Regions from separate parts of the Roseateles sp. GW835-FHT13E02 genome, predicted to be linked through region 3. Evidence: predicted binding sites of a transcription regulator. Region 3 holds the regulator's gene; each other region holds the start of a gene.

Evidence for each region. The regulator LexA, encoded in region 3, represses DNA repair genes until DNA is damaged. The targets are predictions, from matches to a motif close to ACTGTATNNNNATACAGT.
Region 1: a site for LexA is predicted at 2,837-2,854, ahead of recA (recombinase RecA). Genes of this name have one in related genera too.
Region 2: a site for LexA is predicted at 4,147-4,164, ahead of imuA (translesion DNA synthesis-associated protein ImuA). Genes of this name have one in related genera too.

What each region holds. Positions count from the first base shown of each region.
Region 1 is NZ_JBXAGJ010000020.1:108,588-115,449, reverse strand. Features, by position in the region: gene rodA (rod shape-determining protein RodA) at 1-386, shown strand, start outside; gene AC1Q6P_RS18710 (sensor histidine kinase) at 394-1,899, opposite strand; gene AC1Q6P_RS18705 (response regulator transcription factor) at 1,936-2,613, opposite strand; gene recA (recombinase RecA) at 2,896-3,936, shown strand; partial or broken gene AC1Q6P_RS18695 (recombination regulator RecX) at 4,068-4,163, shown strand; gene AC1Q6P_RS18690 (regulatory protein RecX) at 4,326-4,706, shown strand; gene AC1Q6P_RS18685 (DUF2889 domain-containing protein) at 4,917-5,519, shown strand; gene sucC (ADP-forming succinate--CoA ligase subunit beta) at 5,543-6,703, shown strand; gene sucD (succinate--CoA ligase subunit alpha) at 6,735-6,862, shown strand, end outside.
Region 2 is NZ_JBXAGJ010000008.1:196,320-203,181, forward strand. Features, by position in the region: gene AC1Q6P_RS10260 (chemotaxis protein CheA) at 1-1,455, opposite strand, end outside; gene AC1Q6P_RS10265 (STAS domain-containing protein) at 1,475-1,843, opposite strand; gene AC1Q6P_RS10270 (response regulator) at 1,909-2,274, opposite strand; gene AC1Q6P_RS10275 (hypothetical protein) at 2,326-3,060, opposite strand; gene AC1Q6P_RS10280 (outer membrane lipoprotein) at 3,381-3,863, opposite strand; gene imuA (translesion DNA synthesis-associated protein ImuA) at 4,275-5,003, shown strand; gene AC1Q6P_RS10290 (Y-family DNA polymerase) at 4,978-6,252, shown strand; gene AC1Q6P_RS10295 (error-prone DNA polymerase) at 6,262-6,862, shown strand, end outside.
Region 3 is NZ_JBXAGJ010000018.1:56,126-62,987, reverse strand. Features, by position in the region: gene AC1Q6P_RS17405 (ABC-F family ATP-binding cassette domain-containing protein) at 1-397, shown strand, start outside; gene AC1Q6P_RS17400 (DUF1304 domain-containing protein) at 506-868, opposite strand; gene AC1Q6P_RS17395 (MarR family winged helix-turn-helix transcriptional regulator) at 1,036-1,521, shown strand; gene AC1Q6P_RS17390 (organic hydroperoxide resistance protein) at 1,538-1,963, shown strand; gene AC1Q6P_RS17385 (asparaginase) at 1,992-2,963, opposite strand; gene lexA (transcriptional repressor LexA) at 3,076-3,831, shown strand; tRNA gene AC1Q6P_RS17375 (tRNA-Asp) at 4,349-4,425, opposite strand; tRNA gene AC1Q6P_RS17370 (tRNA-Glu) at 4,514-4,589, opposite strand; tRNA gene AC1Q6P_RS17365 (tRNA-Ala) at 4,647-4,722, opposite strand; tRNA gene AC1Q6P_RS17360 (tRNA-Asp) at 4,878-4,954, opposite strand; tRNA gene AC1Q6P_RS17355 (tRNA-Glu) at 5,043-5,118, opposite strand; tRNA gene AC1Q6P_RS17350 (tRNA-Ala) at 5,238-5,313, opposite strand; gene gltX (glutamate--tRNA ligase) at 5,438-6,862, opposite strand, start outside.

The DNA.
Region 1 (6,862 bases), on a different contig from region 3:
CCGGCAAGGGCTTCATGAAGGGCACGCAAACCCATCTGGAGTTCATTCCCGAGCGCACCACCGACTTCATCTTCGCCGCCTACGGCGAGGAGTTCGGCCTGTTCGGTGCCCTGGGGCTGCTGCTCGGCTTCACAGCCCTGATCCTGCGCGGGCTGATGATTGCCTCGGACGCACCCACGCTGTTCTCGCGGCTGATGGCGGGGGCCATCACGCTGAGCTTCTTCACCTATGTGTTTGTGAACATGGGCATGGTCAGCGGCATCCTGCCGGTGGTGGGTGTGCCCTTGCCCTTCATCAGCTACGGCGGCACGGCCATGGTGACCCTGGGCTTTGGCCTGGGTCTGTTGATGTCGATCGCCAAATCGCGGCGCTTCAACCGCTCCTGAGCCCGCCTCACTCCGTGGCGGGCTGAGCCGGCCGCGCATGGAAGCGCACGGTGAAGCGCGCGCCGGGGCCCTGGCCATCGGGTTCGGGCTGTTGACCGGGGCGGCGCGGGCGGGTGTCGTCCAGGCTGAGCTCGGCCTCATGCTGCTGGGCGATCTCGCGCACGATGGCCAGGCCCAGACCGGAGCCATCGACATTGGTGCCCAGGGCCCGGTAGAAGGGCTGGAAGACCTTGTCCCGCTCACTCTCGGGAATGCCCGGGCCGGAGTCTTCCACCTGCAGCACGCTGACCTGGCCGAAGGGGTCTTCGACGATGCGCACGGTGACCGTGCCGCCGGCCGGCGTGTAGAGCAAGGCGTTGTCCACCAGGTTGCGGATCAGCTCGCGGATCAGCAGGGCGTGGCCGTGCAGGGTGAGGCTGCTGGCTTCGGGGTCGGGGCCCTCGTAGCCCAGGTCGATGCGCTTGTCGAGCGCGCGCGGCACGAAGTCGCGCACGGTCTCGGTGGCCAGCTCGGCCAGATTGACCTCGCCACGCCGGGCCGCATGCTCCTGGTCCTCGGCCCGGGCCATGGCCAGCAGCTGGTTGACCATGTGGGCGGCGCGCTGGCTGGACAGGGCGATTTGTTGCAGCGAACGCTTCAGTTCAGCGGGCTCGCTGCGGCCTTCGTCAATCTCGCGCTGGGCAAATTCCGCCTGCGTGCGCAGGCCGGCCAGCGGGGTCTTGAGCTGGTGGGCGGCGTCGGCCAGGAAATGCTTCTGGCTGCTGATGGACTGGTCCAGGCGCGCCAGCAGGTCGTTGATGGCCCGCACCAGAGGCGCCACCTCGTCGGGGATGCGGCGCTCGTCGATGGGGCTCAGGTCCGAGCTTTCTCGCGAGCGGATGCGGCGCTGCAGCTCGTTGAGCGGGGCAATGCCACGCGCCAGCGCCAGCCAGACCAGCAGCACCGCCAGCGGCAGGATCACGAACTGCGGCAGGATCACGCCCTTGATGATTTCGTTGGTCAGGCGCGAGCGCTTGCCCAGCGTCTCGGCCACCTGCACCAGCATGGTTTGCGTGCTGCCCGCCATGCCCTCGGGCGACACCCAGAGGTAGGCCACGCGCACGCGTTCGCTGCCCATGTCTTCATCGCGGAAATGCAGCTCCCAGGGCACGATGACATCGTCCTCGGGCGGCACGGGCAGCTTGGCATCGCCGTTGAGCAGCTCGCCGCGCAGGCCCAGCACCTGGTAGTAGACGGTGTCGGTTTCGTCCGCGCGCAGCAGGGCCGCTGCCTCCGGGGCCAGGGCGTAGCGGGAGCGGGCGCTGCGCCCCTCGGGCAGCGGCGCGGCCGAGGCCACTTGCAGGCCCAGGGTGCGGGCCATTTCGCCGAGCTCGCGGTCGTAGGGCCGGCTGGCGATGCCTTGCGCCACCAGCCAGGTCAGGGCCACGCTGATCGGCCAGATCAGCAGCAAGGGCGCGAGCATCCAATCGAGGATCTCGCCAAACAGCGAGCGTTGGCCGGTTTCAGCCGCCATGGTGGGGCAGGCTCCGGTTGGGCGCGGGCGTGGGCTTCAAGCGCCGGGCTGGATCTTTTCCAGGCAGTAGCCCAGGCCGCGCACGGTGGCGATGCGGATCGGGCCTTGCTCGATCTTCTTGCGCAGGCGGTGGATGTAGACCTCGATCGCGTTGTTGCTGACCTCTTCGCCCCACTCACAGAGGCGCTCGACCAGCTGGTCCTTGCTGACCAGGCGGCCGGCGCGCTGCAGCAGTACTTCTAGCAGGCTCAGCTCGCGGGCCGAAAGCTCGATCATCTGGTCGTTGATATAGGCGACGCGGCCGGTGGCGTCGAAACTCAGCGGGCCATGCTTGATCACCGAGGAGGCCGTGCCCAGGCCGCGCCGGGTCAGGGCGCGCACGCGGGCTTCCAGTTCCTGCAGTGAGAAGGGCTTGGCCATGTAGTCGTCGGCGCCCAGGTCCAGGCCCTTGACGCGTTGCTCGACGCTGTCGGCCGCCGTCAGGATCAGCACCGGCATGGAGGAGCCTCGGGCGCGCAGCTTGCGCAGCACCTCCAGGCCATGCAGGCGCGGCAGGCCCAGATCCAGGATGACCAGATCGAACTCATGCGAAGCCAGGGCCGCATCGGCCTCGGTGCCGCTGCCGACCTGATCCACCGCATAACCGGAGGCGCGCAAGGAGCGCAGCAAGGCATCGGCCAGGACTTGGTCATCTTCGGCAATCAGGATGCGCATGCGTCAGTCTCCATCACTCATGGCCAGGGGGCTAGTTCCCGCATTCTAGGGATGCCAGCCAGGGCTTCGGCGGCTCACAGCTGCTTGTGCGCGGTGAAATCAAGCGCCATCCGAATTTTGACTTCATCAATTGCTGGCTCATCCAGTGAGCCAGTGGCGCCCTAGGATTCAGCGATGACACGGCGAGCGCCGAAACGGCTTGCCAAAGTTCAATCGTCAAACTACTGTACAAACATACAGATTGCGACATAATCCGCCCAGCCCTTTTCAGGAGAACGAATCATGGATGCCCCCGTCAAAGCCCTCAACACCGAAAAAGCCAAGGCCCTGCAAGCCGCCCTCAGCCAGATCGAGAAGCAGTTCGGCAAGGGCTCCATCATGCGCCTCGGTGAAGGCGAGGTGATCGAGGACATCCAAGTCGTCTCCACCGGCTCCCTGGGCCTGGACATCGCTCTGGGGGTCGGTGGCCTGCCGCGCGGCCGTGTGGTCGAGATTTACGGCCCGGAGTCCTCGGGCAAGACCACCCTGACCCTGCAGGTCATCGCCGAAATGCAAAAGCTGGCCGGTACCTGCGCCTTCATCGACGCCGAACACGCGCTGGACATCCAGTACGCGCAAAAGCTGGGCGTCAATCTGCAAGAGCTGCTGATCAGCCAGCCCGACACCGGCGAACAGGCCCTGGAAATCGTCGACGCCCTGGTGCGCTCCGGCTCGGTCGACCTGATCGTGGTCGACTCCGTGGCCGCGCTGACGCCCAAGGCCGAACTCGAAGGCGAAATGGGTGACTCCCTGCCGGGTCTGCAAGCCCGCCTGATGAGCCAGGCCCTGCGCAAGCTGACCGCCACCATCAAGAAGACCAACTGCATGGTCATCTTCATCAACCAGATCCGCATGAAGATCGGTGTGATGTTCGGCAGCCCTGAAACCACCACCGGCGGCAATGCGCTCAAGTTCTACGCCTCGGTGCGCCTGGACATCCGCCGCATCGGCTCGATCAAGAAGGGCGATGACGTCATCGGCAGCGAAACCAAGGTCAAGGTCGTCAAAAACAAGGTCTCGCCTCCGTTCAAGACCGCCGAGTTCGACATTCTTTACGGCGAAGGCATCAGCCGCGAAGGCGAAATCATCGACATGGGTGTGATTGCCAAGGTGGTCGAAAAGTCGGGCTCCTGGTACGCCTACCAGGGCGAGAAGATCGGTCAAGGCAAGGACAACGCCCGCGAGTTCCTGCGCGAGAACCCCGACATCAGCCGCGAGATCGAAAACCGCATCCGTGAATCCCTGGGTGTGGCGCTGCTGAATCCGACCGAAGCGGCCGAGTAAGGCCGCCCCGCTGCGGCAGCCCGGCCTGCAACCGTTTTGCCAGGCCTCGGGGCACCTGGCCGCGGCGGCGCTTGAAGCCCTGCGGCTTGGCTGCCCGGTGTGCTGCCGAGCCCCGAACTTCAACTTTTCTCGTGAGTGCTGCCCAGCCCCTCTCTCTGAAGGCCCGGGCCATTGCCCTTTTGGCCCAGCGTGAGCATAGCCGCAGCGAGCTGCGGCGCAAGCTGCTGCGCATCGCCCGCGATCAGCGGGCTGCCGCTGCGCGCCAGTCGGCCTCGGCGAAGGAAAGCCTGTGCGGCGGCCCGGCCTGGTTCGAGCCGCTGTCGCCGGAGTCGCCCGAGCGCTTGAGCGCGCGCGAGCAAGACGAGGGTGGCGCGCGTGATATCTCCGAAGTGGGTGACTCGGAAGAACCCGCTGCCGCCATTGCCGCCGAGGTGGATGCCCTGCTGCTGTGGCTGCAGGAGCGAGGCTATCTCAGTGAGGAGCGCTTCGTCGATGCGCGCATCCATGCGCGGGCACGACGCTTCGGCAGCCAGCGCATCCAGCAGGAGCTGGCGCAGCACGGCGTGCAAATGAGCGCCGAACAGCGGGCCAGCCTCAAGGACAGCGAGCTGGCCCGAGCCCGAGAGGTCTGGCAGCGCAAGTTCGCCGGCCGCTGGCCTGAGGATGCCGCCATGCGCGCCAAGCAGACGCGTTTCCTGATCAGCCGGGGTTTTGGCAGCGAGGTGGTGCGCCGCGTCTTGCGCGGCCCGGCGGACGAGGACGAAAGCTGATCTCGACCGGCCGCCGCACCAGCCCTGCGTCCTTGATCCGGGTCAACCCTGAGTGAATTGTCACCTTGGGCGACCGCCGAACTGGCTGCGCGACAGCTTGGTGAAAGGCTTGGTGCAGTGCGACATGCTACATTCTCGCCCTGCGCAAATGCCCGGCGGGCGGCGGTTTCATGCCGTTAGATGCCGGTTTGCGAAGCCGTTTTGCCACCCATGTCTCTCTCATCCCCCACCTCCGAGCGCCGTTTGCTGCATCGCCGCGCCATCGATGTGCAGGTCTATGCACGCGATGATGGCCTCTATGAGGTCGAGGCTGGGTTGACCGACACCAAGACGCGCGACCTGCCTCTGGCCACGGGTCTGCGCCTGGCCGGTGACCCCATCCACGCCATGCAGCTCCTGCTGACGGTGGATGCCGAACTCAATGTGCTGGCAGCCCGCTCTGCCACCACCTGGATGCCTTACGCCGGCGTGTGCGACGAACATGGCGATGCCTACGGCCGCTTGGTCGGCCTAAACCTCATGAAGGGCTTCCGCCTGGGCCTCAAGGAGCGTCTGGCTGGCGTCAAGGGTTGCACGCACCTGACCGAGCTCTGCCAGATCCTGCCCACCGCCGTCATACAAGCCTTTGCAGGCCTGGTGCTGGATGTGCGTGAAGGCAGTGCTGAGGGCCTGCCGCCCTTCCAACTCGACCGCTGCCACGCCCTGCGACGCGATGGCGAGGTCGTTCGTACCCATTACCCTCGCTGGTACCGCAGTGCCGACGCAGCCTCACCGCTGGCCGCCGTCACCGCGATGCCCGCCTCCACTTCCTGACTTTCCTCACAAGCGAGACCCCTATGAAGATTCACGAGTACCAGGGCAAGGAAATCCTGCGCCAGTTCGGCGTGCCGGTGCCGCGCGGCATCCCGGCTTTCACGGTGCAAGAAGCCGTTGAAGCCGCTCAAAAGCTGGGCGGCCCGGTCTGGGTGGTCAAGGCGCAGATCCACGCCGGTGGCCGTGGCAAGGGCGGCGGCGTCAAGCTGGGCCGTTCGCTGGATGACGTGAAGTCGTTGTCCGAGCAGATCCTGGGCATGCAGCTGATCACGCACCAAACCGGCCCGGAAGGTCAAAAGGTGCGTCGCCTCTACATCGAAGAAGGCGCTGACATCAAGAACGAACTCTACGTCTCGCTGGTCACCGACCGCGGCACGCAGAAGGTGGCCTTCATCGCTTCCAGCGAAGGCGGCATGGACATCGAGGAAGTGGCCCACTCTACCCCCGAGAAGATCCTGACCGAGATGATCGACCCGCTGGTCGGCCTGACGGTCGAGCAAGCCAAGAAGATCGCCGGTGGCATCGGCCTGACGGGCCACTCGGTGGACCAAGCCGTCGACCTGTTCCAGAAGCTCTACAAGTGCTACATGGACACCGACGCGTCGCTGGTGGAAATCAACCCGCTGAACTGCGATTCCAAGGGCAATCTGATCGCCCTGGACGCCAAGTTCAACTTCGACGCCAACGCCCTGTTCCGTCATCCTGAAATCGTGGCCTACCGCGATCTGGACGAAGAAGATCCGGCCGAAGTGGAAGCCTCCAAGTTCGACCTGGCTTACATCAGCCTGGACGGCAATATCGGCTGCCTGGTGAACGGCGCCGGTCTGGCCATGTCGACCATGGACACCATCAAGCTGTTCGGCGGCGAGCCGGCCAACTTCCTGGACGTGGGCGGCGGCGCCACCGCCGAGAAGGTCACCGAAGCCTTCAAGATCATGCTGAAGAACCCTGAAGTGAAGGGCATCCTGGTCAACATCTTCGGCGGCATCATGAAGTGCGACACCATCGCCGAAGGCGTGATCACTGCCTGCAAGGCCGTGAACCTGTCCGTGCCGCTGGTCGTGCGCATGAAGGGCACCAACGAAGAGCTGGGCAAGAAGATGCTGGCCGAATCCGGCCTGCCCATCATCGCCGCCGACACCATGGCCGAAGCCGCGACCAAGATCGTCGCCGCTGTTGCCTGAGTCTGCCTAAGCCCACGCAAGGAAAAAAATCATGTCGATTTACATCAACAAAGACACCAAGGTCATCACCCAGGGCATCACCGGCAAGACCGGCCAGTTCCACACCCTGGGCTGCCAGGCCTATGCCAACGGCAAGAACGCCTTTGTGGCTGGCGTGAA
Region 2 (6,862 bases), on a different contig from region 3:
AGCCAGTCGACCGCTCGGCGACTTTCCGGTCGCAAGGCGCTCCTCGCAGGTCTCAAGACCGTGGTCCATGCTGTTGCGTACCAAATGCATCAGCGGGTCGGCGATGGCGTCGACCATGGATTTGTCCAACTCGGTGTCGCCGCCGGTGACGATCAACTCAACTTCCTTGCCCAGTTGCTTGGACACGTCGCGCACCACGCGCTGGAACCGGGCAAAGGTTTCACCGATGGGCACCATGCGGAGCGCCAGGGTGCCGTCGCGTGTTTCTTGCACCAGGTCCATCACACGCTGGGTCGCTTCTAGCAGCACTTCAGCGCCCTCTTGATGGGCAATCATCTGTGCGCCGGAGCCGGCAATCACCAACTCACCGATCAGGTCGATCAACTTGTCCAGCTTGTCGGCTCGCACCCGGACAAACCGGGTTTCGTCGCCAGCGCGGCGATCACGCCCGCCTTCGCGGCGCTCGCCGACTCCGCTGCGGCGGTCCCCGCCGCGTTTGACCTCGCCCTCTGCAGCAGGCGCGCGGCGCTCAATATGGGGAATCACGGGCGGGGCTTCGTCAGCCTTGTTCGCTTCGGGCGTTCTGAGCGGCTCCAAGCGCACCTCAAACTGAATGCCCATGGCGCGCCAACAGTCGAAAAGCGCGGTTCGGGCTTCCGCATCGCTGCCGCAACGCTGGGTTGCGAGGTCTTCAAATGCAGCGGGCGGGGACCCGGGTGGCAGGATCACGATGTCGCTGTCGTCAGCCGCAAACTCGAAGACCTGCTCAATCTCGGCGTGACTGGCTGCGCTCTCGAAGCGAATTTCAAAGCCGAGATAGCAGGCTTCTGCGTCCAGGGCATCCAAGGCCGGTACGGCGGCGGTCTGGGTGCGAATCGCGGTGACTTTTCCCAAAGTACGCAGGTAGCGAATGAAGGACAAGGGGTCCAGGCCGTTGCGCAGCGCATCGGCCAGGAAGCGCAGGGACAGATGCCAGCCGTGATCGGCCGCCGTTTCGGCCTTCGTCTCGATGGCGGCCTGCGTTGCCGGGGGCGGCTCGGCCAGGGCGGGTTTACCCAAGAGCGCGCGGAGCCGGCCGGCCAGAGCGGCGCTGCTGGCAGCGACCTGCGGGTCGCTTTCGCCGCTGCGCACTTCGCCAAGCAGCATCTCGATCTGGTCGCGGCTTTCCAGCAAGGCGCCCATCACATCGTCGTCAAGCTGGCGTTGATTGGCGCGCAAAGCTTCCAGCAGGGTTTCAGCTTCGTGGGTGAAGCTGACCACCGCATCACAGCCAAACATGCCAGCCGTGCCTTTGATGGTGTGTGCCGCCCGGAACGCCGAGTTCAGGCTTTCTGAATCTGCAGGGTCACTTTCCAGTACCAGCAGCCCTTGCTCGAACTGGCGCAGCATTTCCTGGGCTTCGTCGAGAAATCCGGCCCGTGCAACGGCCAGGATTTCGGCGTCGTCATCGCTCATAGACATAGGCTTCTTCCTGTCAGCGGGTGGCGGCGACTTGCGCAAGGGGCGTGGGTCCCGCGGCACCGAGCGTGGGCTCCAGTCCATAGCAGCGCAGAACCTCCAGAACGACGTCGCTGGCTTGGACAATCAGCACTTCCGCGTTCATCTCCTGGACACTGCGCTGGGTGGACAGCAGCAGCTGCACGCCCGCGCTGTCAAAGTCGCTGACGCCGCTCAAGTCCAGGCGAAGCGGGCCAGCCCCCATGCTTTGAACAGCGTCCAACAACCTTTGCCGTTGGGCTGCGGCTTGAGCGATCGTGAACTCGGGCCCCACCGTCAAGGTCGGGGGCTCAAGGGTTGAAGCGCTGCTCGCCAGTGTGGCTGGGGCATCTTCGGCATCCGGCATGGCTCACTCCCAGGGGTTGGCGGACCCCAGTCAATCGGGTTTTGTTCTGTGCAGCGGCAGCGCGCTCAAACACACAGTCGGTTGACGGCGTCCACCAGTTGCGAGGGTTGGAAGGGCTTGGTGATCCATGCCTTGGCGCCGGCGGCGCGGCCCTCTGCCTTCTTTTCTTCTTGTGACTCGGTGGTCAGCATGATGACCGGAGTGAACTTGTATGCCGCCAAGGTTTTGACATGCTTGAGAAAACTCAGGCCATCCATGTTCGGCATGTTGACGTCGCATACGATCAGATTGATCTTGGCCCCATCGAGCTTGCCGATGGCATCTTTCCCATCGACTGCTTCGATAACGCTGTAGCCCGCTTTTTGCAGCGCCAGCTTGACCACAGTGCGGAAGCTGCCCGAATCATCGACGACCAGAATTGTTTTGCTCATGTGTGCCTCTTTGTGGAAGGTTTGGACCGGTTGAAGAAAGGGAGATGGACCCTAAAAGAAGTCGACCTTGCTTGGCTGTGGCGTGTGCGCTTGGTCGTGATGGATGAAACGTTGCTCATCGGTGGTGTAGCGGACTTCTAGTGCGGCCAGCCAAGCATTGGCATCGGCTGGCGCAGCCTGTGCCATGTGGGGCAGCTGACGGGCAAATCGTTCCGTGTCTTGGCGCAGCACATCCACCATTTGCGACACACGGTCGCCAAACTGCAGTCGCTCCAGAACCTTGTCGTATTCGATCCGGGTCTGGGCGCTGATGAGTGAGAGCTGGTCTAGATGCTGACGGGTGTGGGCGTTATGGTCGTTCTGCGCAGACAGGGCTTGCAGTTGACTCGCCCATTGGTCTTGCAGCTCCAGCATGCTGGAAAAGCTGCTCAGCAGTTCGGACGTCGCAGACTGCACGCTGCTTTGGATGATCGTCAGCTGGCGGCTCCATACCGGCAACACGGTTGCGGCCATCAATGACGTCCCTTCTGCGAGCGGGGGAGCAGCGGGCGTGGATGGATTCGCCTCGTCAGCGTTGAGTGGGTCGGCCGTAGAAGGGATGGGCCACCAAAGCACGCAGGCGCCGAGCGCGCAGGCCACCAGGCCTAGCCATTGCTGCTGCACGACCAAAGCGGCGGCAAGGCCGCAAAACACCAGCAAAAGAAGCAGCTTCGAAGGCTGCTCTGCCGGCCTCAGGCGTTTCGTTCTAGGACGATTGCCCAAGTCACCCCCCGTTCGACGACTCATTCACAGCCTTTCTGAGTTCTGCCGTATGGGCGTGAACTTCAAGATGCGACTTCAGCGATGCGTGAGTGCTAGTTTTCGCATGCCTTGCGCATGGGAAAACAGAGATAAGCGGCTAATTTAGCAAGTTAGCGCGGGGAATGGTGGAGCTTTATGGCGCTTTGTGAGGTCGATCGGGGATGGTCGGCCTTGTGTTCGCCGAATTCGATCATGGGTTGTGGCGCTGAGGCGCCAAGCCGCCTAGGGAGGGGCAGGTAGTAGGGCGCGAGCAATTTCAAGGCGCACCGCGTGCCATCCGCGGCAGACGGTGCGCCGATTCAGGGTCAATTCGTGGTGTCGACGCGCACGGCAGGGGCGCGGGTCACGCGGGTCTTGCCGCCGGTGGTGGTCAGGATCACGGCTTCGCCCGGGTTCAGGTTCTCATTGCCCTTGGCCTGGACGATGGAGCGGCGCTCGCCGTTGCGCAGCTGCACCAACACTTCGATCGCTTCTTCGCGGGTGGCGCTGCGCTCGATGGCATTGCCGATCACCGCGCCGGCCACGGCCCCCAGCACGCCAACGATCTGGCCTTCGCGGCGGCCGCCCACCGAAGAGCCGGCCACGGCACCGACCACGCCGCCGGTGACGGCGCCGGCACCGCTTTGCGAGCCGTCCACGGTGACGCTGCGCACGCTCAGCACGGTGGCGTCCTGCACCACGGCCATGCGCTGGGCTTCATTGCGTTGAATCACATCGGGACTGGTGGTGGAGCAGGCGCTCAGAGTGGCAAGGGCCACGAGGCTGGCGGTGATGAGGGTCTTGTTCATGGGGTGTTTCTCCTAGACGCAGCACAAGGCGTGCTGCTGCAACGAGATCCATTGTGCAGCCGTTGACTGCGCCCCATGTTGCTGGATTGTGCGGCCGTGCGGGTATCGGGCCGTGCACCTTGCGGTGCAGCTTGGCTGTGGGCGAATCAAGCATGACGGCCCTTGTTGTGGATGAGGGGGGCTTTCGGGCACCGCAATGGGGGCGTGAATCTAGGCACGGGCGACTCTGCTTTGTGCCATGAGTTTTTCAAAAATTGAGTGTGATGGGTGAGATGATCAATATACTGTATAAAAATACAGTACCAAAAAGGTTCTCACACCATCATGCGTTCTCTACCATCCGTCGAGGCAGGGCCACCCACCCCTTCCTTCGCATTCGATTGCCGGCCGCCACTCCCGGCTTTCCGCGCCTTGCCGTCGAAGGTGGAAGCGGCGGTTTGGCGTGGCGATCAGCTGGGCCAAACTGCGGAGCTCACCCTGTCTACAGGGTTCGCGGCCCTGGATGCCGAGCTTCCAGGGCATGGTTGGCCCTGCCGCGGCTTGACTGAGGTCTTGATCAATCGGGCTGCCTTGCTGGAGTGGCGTCTGGCATCTGCTGCGCTGCGCGCTGTGAGTGAAAGAGGGCGTGATATTGCCGTCATCGGCCCTCCGTACCGTCCGCACCCTCCTGGCTTGTGTTGCGATGGCATCGATTCGAATCGGTTGCTTTGGGTGGATGTTGAAAAGCCTCATGAACGCCTGTGGGCAACGGAGCAAGCTATCAAGAGCAATGCTTGCGGAGCGGTCTTGACTTGGCTGCCGCAGGTGCGTGCCGAGCAAGTTCGGCGCTTGCAGGTGTTGGCCTCGGGGTGTGATGCACCTGTTTTCGTGTTTCGCCCGGCCCTTGTGGCGGGCGAGTCTTCAGCGGCGCCGCTTCGTTTGCAGGTTCGTGTGTCGGAGGACTGGGAACTCTGTGTACGAATTTTCAAACGTCGCGGTCCGAGTTTCGATGCCGAACTGCGCTTGATGTCTGTTCCTGGCGGTCTCATGGACATCATGACCCAGCGCTTGCGTTATCCAAGCCGTCTTACCTTGCGAGTGCCTGATGTTGTGGTGCGTACTTCGACGACCGGATTTGAGCGCGACGTCGTCCCCCATTGACGCATCTCTTCAAGCGCTGGCTTTTTGGGCTTTGCAGTTCACGCCCAGAGTCAGCTTGGTCGAGGAGGCTGTGGCAATGGAGGTGGAGGCCAGTACGAGGCTGTTCAAAGGGCGGCGCGCCTTGCGTGACCGTGTTCTTGCGGAGTGTGCAGGGTTTGGTGTGAAGGCTTTGGCATGGGGGCCCAACAGTCTGGCCGCATTGGCCTTTGCTCGCGCTGGCGTCGAGAACGGATTGAAGCGTGATCTTGAAGCCATGTTGGATCCATTGCCGATGCATGTTCTGAGCGCCGTGCGACCGCATTTGCCTGTGCTGATGCGCATTGGGGCTCGCTCTCTGGGGGATGTGCGCCGCTTGCCTCGAGCAGGCATCAGTCGACGCTTTGACAAGGAGTTGCTTGGGGCGCTGGATCAGATCTACGGTCGGCAGCCCGAGGCTCACGCCTGGGTTCAATTGCCGGAGCGTTTTCAAACCAAGTTGGAGCTGCCGTTTCGGGTCGAGCATGCGTCAGCGCTTTTGGTCGGCGCTCGTCAACTCTTGCTTCAGCTCGGGGGGTGGTTGAGCGCGCGTCACGCGGGCGTGCTTGCTTTCACATTGAAGTGGGGGCACGACAGCATGCGCGCCAAAGACGCAGGCGCAGGGGGGAGTCTGGTCGTTCGCACCGCGGTGGCGACGCGAGACATCGAGCATTTGTTTCGCTTGCTTGCAGAGAACCTGGCCCAAGTGAAATTGCTGGCTCCCGTTGGTGACTTGGAATTGCAAGCCACCGAAGTTGAGCCCTTATTGGAGCGCAGTGCGTCCTTGTTGCCCGATGTGGTTTTGGCGCGAGAGAGTGTGTCGATGTTGCAAGAACGACTGGCTGCAAGGTTGGGGGCCGAACGTGTTTGTCGCCCGGTGCTTGGTGACGACAATCGTTTGGAATGGTCCTGCACTTGGCAGCCTGCGGCTGAGCCTTTGCCGCGCAGGAAAGCTCAGCCGTCACGCTACCCTGCGCCCTCTTTCATTTTGGAGCAACCGCTGAAATTGGCGGTTCGAAATGGGCGGCCGGAGTATCAGGGCGCGCTCAAGCTGCTTGCGGGCCCCCATGCTGTCGAAGATGGGTGGTGGCATCGTGACGAGGTTGCACAGCACATGTGCAATGTGGTGCGCGACTATTGGCTCGCTTGGAGTGAGCAGGCTGGCTTGTTGTGGATTTTTCAGACGCGCCTTTCTGATGATGCCGCTTGGTGGCTTCATGGTTTTTTTTCATGAGGCCGTGCAATGGACGAAGGCTTGCAGATTGCGTATGCCGAACTGCGTTGCATCAGCAATTTTTCTTTCCTGACCGGGGCAAGTCGACCCTGTGAGCTGGTTGAGCGTGCTGCTGCTCTGGGTTACACGGCAATTGCGCTGACGGACTATTGCAGTTTGGCAGGGGTGGTTCGCGCTCATGTGGCCGCGAAAGAGGCGGGTATCAAACTTCTCATTGGCAGTCAGTTTCAAGTCGAAGGTGCGACGCCGTTCGTGTTGGTGGTGCTGGCTTGCAATCTGCAAGGCTACGGAAACCTTTGCGAATTCATCACCGGGCTTCGTTGCGAAGCGACCAAGGGCAGCTATCGCTTGCTGCAAGAAGCCATCATTCCGTCACAGCTTGAGGATTGCGTGCTTATCGCTGTCCCAGCACGCCACAGTTCTCAAACCCATTGCAACGAAATTGCCCGCTGGTTGCTGAAGAACTTCATGGGGCGTGTCTGGTTGGGTGTCGAGCAACTGAAGCTCCTGGATGACGAGATCGTGATGGAGCGACTGTCGCAAGCCAGCGAGCTGACGGCGATCCCCCTCGTGGCCACGGGTGATGTGCAGATGCATGTGCGCTCCCGCA
Region 3 (6,862 bases):
GGCCGCCAAGGATGCCGCCAAGGGCCTGGCCAAAGCCGGCAAGTCAGGCAGCACGGCGGCGGCAACCACCCCGGCTCCAGTTGCGGCAGCCGCACCTGCTCCAGCCCCGGCCCCGGCCGCGCGCGAGGACCGCAAACTCAGCGGCCAGGCCCGCCAAAAGCTCGCCGACCAAACCCGCCCGCTGCGCAAGGAGATGGACGCCATCGACGCCAAGCTCAACAAGCTGGCCGATGAACGCACGGCCCTGGAGGCCCAACTGGCGGAGGGCAAGGCGACACCGGCTCAGATCGTTGAAGCTGGCAAGCGCCTCAAGGCCATCCACGACGAGCTGGAAAGCGCCGAGCTGCGCTGGCTGGAGCTCAGCGCCGAGGTCGACGCGATTCACGCGGCCGCCTGATTTGCACCCAGAAGACCATGAACCCATAAAGCCATGAGCTCATGAGCCGATGAGCAGGGCCCGAGGTAACTCGGGCCCTTTTCTTTTCCGGCGCTGGGTTTGAGACGCTCAGGCCAGCAAGACCAGGGCTGCAGCCAGCGCCGCCGGCAGCGCCTGCACGAACAGAATCTTTTTGCCCACCGTGGCGGCGCCGAACACGCCGGCCACCACCACGCAGCCCAAGAAGAACAGTTGCGTCGGCACACCGGCCGCGCCCTGCAGCAGGCCCCACACCAGGCCGGCACTCAGAAAGCCGTTGTACAGGCCCTGATTGGCCGCCAAGGTCTTGCTGGCCTCGGCAAACTCCGGCGTCAGGCGAAACACGCGCCGACCCAAAGGCTTGGTCCAGAAGAACATCTCCAGCACCAAAAAATACAGGTGCAAGGCGGCCACCAAGGCCACCAAACCATTCGCCACCACGCTCAGAACCATCTTGTGCTCGCTTTCAGGACACCGGGTCTGCTTGGCCCTGCGCTGCCGCATCGACCCCGCTTGGCACCAAGACCCTCAACCACATTTAACCACATAAATTGTGTGCAATTAAATTGAGGACTACATTATCACCCATGCCACGCCCATCCCAACGTCCCCCGCCTGACATGCCACAGCTTGCCCCGGCCGCCGCCGCAAACGAGGACTGGCTGCGTCTGGACCAGCAGCTGTGCTTCGCGCTCTACGCCAGCTCTCTGGCCATGACCAAGCTGTACAAGCCCTTGCTGGAGCCCTTGAGCCTGACCTACCCGCAGTACCTGGTGATGTTGGTGCTTTGGGAGCAGGACGGCATCAGCGTTTCCACCCTGGGGCAACGACTGTCGCTCGACTCCGGAACGCTCACGCCCCTGCTCAAACGCATGGAAACGTCGGGTTTTGTGAAACGGCAGCGCGCCGCGCAAGATGAGCGGCGTGTCGACATCCTGCTCACGCCCAAGGGCCTAGACCTGAAGGTGCAAGCCCAAAAGATTCCACCGCAGCTCGCCTGTGCGGCCGCTTGCTCTTTGGAAGAACTGAGTTCCCTGACCCGACGCCTGCACGAGCTGCGACAGCAACTGGCGGACGCCGAACTTTCACCCACCACCCTTGATTGATAGGAAGTACATCACCATGGCACTCGACAAAGTCCTCTACACCGCCCGCGCCACCTCCACCGGCGGCCGCCAAGGCAGCTCGTCCAGCTCGGACGGCGCGCTGAACGTGCAACTCTCGACACCCAAGGAACTGGGTGGCGCCGGCGGCCCGGGCACCAACCCCGAACAGCTGTTCGCAGCCGGCTATTCGGCCTGCTTCATCGGCGCCCTCAAGCATGTCGCCATGATGAAGAAGGTCGCCCTGCCGGCCGAAGTGTCCATCACCGCCGATGTGGGCATCGGCCCCATCCCGGCCGGCTTCGGCATCCAGGTGGCCCTGAACATCTCGGTGCCCGGCGTGGAGCGCAGCGTGGCCCAAGACCTGGTGGACGCCGCCCATCAGGTCTGCCCCTACTCGAACGCCACCCGCGGCAATATCGACGTCACGCTGAACCTGGCCTGAGTCGACCGAGCAAGGCCAGAGGCGCGAATCAGCGCAGCACGGGGCTTGAAAGCAAGTCCAGAAGCAGCTCGATTCGCGCCTTCACCGGGCTCAGCGCTCCCGCGCTGGGCAAGGCCTCGGCCGAAGCAGTGACCGGCCCGGCATCGCAGCGCGTGCTGCGCAGCACGCGCACGCCTTGCTGCTGTGCTTCGCGCAGCGCTGCTTCCAGAGCTTGCGACAGGCTGCCATTGCCGGTACCGGCCACCACCAGCCCATCCACACCCTGCGCCAACAAGGCTCGAACCACCGAGCCATCGGCGCCGACATGGTTGAGCACGATCTGCACCCGCGGCCAGCTCAGGTCGCCTTGGGGCAAGTGGGCAAGGCCCACCACCGGCTGCGCACCGCGCTGCGGGCCCGCGGCGAACCAACGCACCCCCCCCTCCTCCATCGCCCCCAGACGCGCGCCGTCGGCCGACGCGAAGGCATCGACCCGGTAACTGTGCACCTTGCGCACCTGTTCGGCGGAATGGATGCTGCCAGCAAACATCACCAAAACACCCGGCACCCTACCTTCCGCAGCGAGGGTGACTGCATCCAGCAGGTTCTGCGGGCCATCGGTCTGCAGGGCGGTCGCAGGCCGCATGGCCGCGGTGATCACCACGGGCTTGCCGGGTGCCAGGACGCGCTGCAGGAAATAGGCGGTCTCTTCCAAGGTATCCGTACCGTGGGTGATCACCACGCCGGCCACTTCTGGCCGCGCCAGATGCGCCGCGACCCGCTCCGCCAGCAAACGCCAGGTCGCGAAATCCATGTCCTTGCTGTCCAGCTGCGCAACTTGTTCGGCCTCCAGCGCACGGTGGGCGAGCGGCGGGATCGCCGCAATCAGCTGCGCCACGCCGAGCTGCGCGGCCTGATAACCGACATTGTCCGAGGCATCGGCCGCCGTACCGGCGATGGTGCCGCCGGTTCCGAGAATCACGACCAGCCCCGATTTCGCTTCAGACACCGGCGCATTCACGGCAATTGTTTCTTGCTTGCTTTGCAATTTTGAAATTCCTGGATGAAAATACAGTCACTGGATAAATATTCAGGCAATCAAGCCCCAGGGCCCCAAGCAGAGGACGACCACCGTGGAAGACAGCCCGAAACTCACCGCGCGCCAACAGCAGATTCTCGATCTGGTGCGAGCCGCCATCGAACGCACCGGCGCTCCACCCACCCGGGCCGAAATCGCCGCCGAACTCGGTTTTCGTTCTGCCAACGCCGCCGAAGAGCATTTGCAAGCCCTGGCTCGCAAAGGAGCGATCGAACTGGTCGGCGGCACCTCGCGCGGCATCCGCCTGAAGTCTGACACATTGAGAGCGCTCAACTCCGCACGCGATGCCCGAGAGTCACAAGAGGCGCGCGAGTTTCAAGCTGGATATGCGCGCGGCCGCGCCGCGCCCCGCGGCAGCGATCGGCAGCAACTCGATTTCCCTTTGGCCAGCCTGGCCCAGCTGAATCTCCCGCTGATAGGGCGCGTGGCCGCCGGCCACCCCATCCTGGCGCAGGAGCACATCGAGCAAAACTATGCCGTCGAGGCCAGCATGTTCGCCAAGAAGCCCGACTTTTTGCTCAAAGTGAAAGGCATGAGCATGAAAGACATCGGCATCATAGATGGCGATCTTTTGGCCGTGCAGAAAGCCTCGGACGCCAAGAACGGCCAGATCGTGGTGGCCCGAATCGGCGACGAAGTGACCGTCAAGCGATTCAAGCGCGGCCGCAGTGGCATTGAGTTGCTGCCCGAGAACAGCGATTTCGAACCGATTCAAGTGGCCGCCGATGACGACAGCTTTGCCATCGAGGGGCTGGCGGTGGGCCTGATCCGCAATCAGATGTTCAGTTGATCCCCCGACCGCACGATGTGCAGCCCTTGCCCGGGTCGGGCCTACTTGCTCCGCCCGTCGATAGACAGCCAACGACGCGTCTGAATCGCTGGCCGCCTCATGTCGCGGAAGACCCAGCACAAACAAAAGAGCCTCCAATGGAGGCTCTTTTGTTTATTCACATTGGTCCTGAACGGACGGACGCTTGATCAAACATTCGTCCGATCACGAGGTGTGTGGCTGGAGCAAAGCAATCTGCACCAGACCCAAAAGAGGCGCCGCCTGAACGCGCAAGAACCTTGCCAAGCTCAGTATGGAACCCTTGCATTAATGCAGCTGAATACCTCACAGACGATGCGCCATCGCTGATGGTTTGATCTCCAATGGAGATTTCGCGACTGAACCGCCGGAACGACAAGGAAATGTCGGGCAGGTATTGATCAAATAGCCCGTTTTCACCAACAGTACCAAGGCTCGGATATCGAGCGGCAAATAAAAAAACCCCACAAACTTTCGTTTGCGGGGTTTCTCAATATGTTGGCGGAGTGGACGGGACTCGAACCCGCGACCCCCGGCGTGACAGGCCGGTATTCTAACCAACTGAACTACCACTCCAGATGAGCCACAATATCAAAATCGATATTGCGCTGCACCGGACAAGTTACGCAGTGCTCATTCAAACACTGCCAAGCCTTGTCAAACTTGGCGTCCCCTAGGGGATTCGAACCCCTGTAGTCACCGTGAAAGGGTGGTGTCCTAGGCCTCTAGACGAAGGGGACTCAACCTTCTAGCCTGATCACATCCTGAATCGCGCGCCACTTCCAAACAAAATTTGGTGGTGGAGGTAAGCGGGATCGAACCGCTGACCTCTTGCATGCCATGCAAGCGCTCTCCCAGCTGAGCTATACCCCCAGATCCTTGCGAATCTCGGTCGCCGCGCCATTCAAGCGTGTCAAACCTCAAACAACTTCACAAATAACAGCGGCCAATTTCTTGGCCGCCTTTGAAATCTACCGCAGCAGACTTCTTCAACGCAGACAAAGACATTTCAATCTTTGCCTCAAAGCTGGCGGAGTGGACGGGACTCGAACCCGCGACCCCCGGCGTGACAGGCCGGTATTCTAACCAACTGAACTACCACTCCAGATGATGATTTAAATTATATACACAATTTAAATCACATCAAACAAGTTTGCGGTTATTTTTCAATAACCACCAAGCCTTGTCAAACTTGGCGTCCCCTAGGGGATTCGAACCCCTGTAGTCACCGTGAAAGGGTGGTGTCCTAGGCCTCTAGACGAAGGGGACTAAACCTTCTTATTAACTGCCGCATAGTATACAGCAATTAACTCTATATATTCAAGCTCTGCAGTATATCGCAAAACTTTTGCATCTGAACCGCGCGCCACACAAACTCAATTTGAATTTGGTGGAGGTAAGCGGGATCGAACCGCTGACCTCTTGCATGCCATGCAAGCGCTCTCCCAGCTGAGCTATACCCCCGACGATTCTTATCAGTACTTCAGGCTGCCGAGTCGCTCCTTGTGGATCGCCTCGCCTTCCAAAGCACCGCGAGACATCTAAAGTTTCGCGCTGTTCAAGCAAGACATAGATTATAGGACGCTTTTTACAAGGAGCGCAAGCGTTTCACAACAATTTCTTGTTCGAACAGTTCCAGCACCGCGTCGACGCTGGGCGTTTGCACACGCCCGCACACCAATGCCCGCACCGGCATGGCCAGCTGAGGCATCTTCAGGCCATGCGCGCCGATGGTTTCCTTGATGGCGGCGGCAATGACGGGCTTGCTCCACTCAGGCAGTGCTTCAAGCTTGTCCGCCAGCGCAGCCAGGGCCGGCTTCACCGCGTCCGTGACATGCGCCGCCAGATCCTCGGCCGAGGGGCTGACCGGGCCGAAGTACATGGCCAGCCAGTCGGCCAGAGCCACGGTCGTCGAACAACGGTCCTTGAACAGGCTGCACATGGGCACGAGCTTGGCGGCATCCACCTGCACGCCGCGTGCAGCGAAATGCGCCGCCACCAGCGCAGCCAGACGGCTGTCATCTGCCTGCTTGATGTATTGGCTGTTGACCCATTCCAGCTTGGCCGGGTCCCATTGCGCGGGGCTCTTGTTCAGATGGCTGCCATCGAACCAGGACACCAGTTGCTCTCGGCTGAACAGCTCGTCATCGCCGTGGCTCCAGCCCAGGCGAGAGAGGTAGTTCAGCATGGCCTCGGGCAGGTAACCCCCCTCTTCGTAAGCCGTGACACTGACCGCGCCGCGGCGCTTGGACAGCTTCTGACCATCGTCACCCAGAATCACCGGCACATGGCCAAAGGCCGGCAGCGGCGCGCCGAGGGCACGGAAGATATTGATCTGCCAGGGCGTGTTGTTGACATGCTCGTCACCGCGGAACACATGGCTGATCTGCATGTCCCAGTCGTCCACCACCACGGCGAAGTTGTAGGTCGGCACACCCAGGCTGCCGGCCGGCGCGTCTTCAGCGGCCGGACGCACGATGATCAGGTCGTCAATCTCGCGGTTGTTGATGGTGATGGGGCCCTTGACCAGGTCGTCCCAGGTGACGTCACCGTCCATCGGATTCTTGAAACGCACCACCGGTGTCACACCGGCCGGCACGGGCGGCAGCACCTTGCCGGGCTCCGGGCGCCAGCGGCCGTCATAACGGGTTTTCTCACCGCGGGCGCGTTGGGCCTCGCGCATCTCGTCCAGCTCGGCGGGCGTGCAGTAGCAGCGGTAGGCCTTGCCTTCACCGATCAATTGCTCGGCCACCGCGTGGTAGCGCTCCAGGCGCTGCATCTGGTAGATCGGGCCTTCGTCGTAGTCCAGGCCCATCCATTTCATCGAAGCCAGGATCTGCTCCACCGAATCCTGGGTGGAACGTGCCACATCGGTGTCCTCGATGCGCAGCACGAATTTGCCACCGTAGTGGCGGGCATAGGCCCAGGAATACAGGGCAGTGCGGGCCGTGCCCAGGTGCAGAAAACCGGTCGGCGACGGCGCAATGCGGGTGCGCACGGGAGTGTTGGCGTG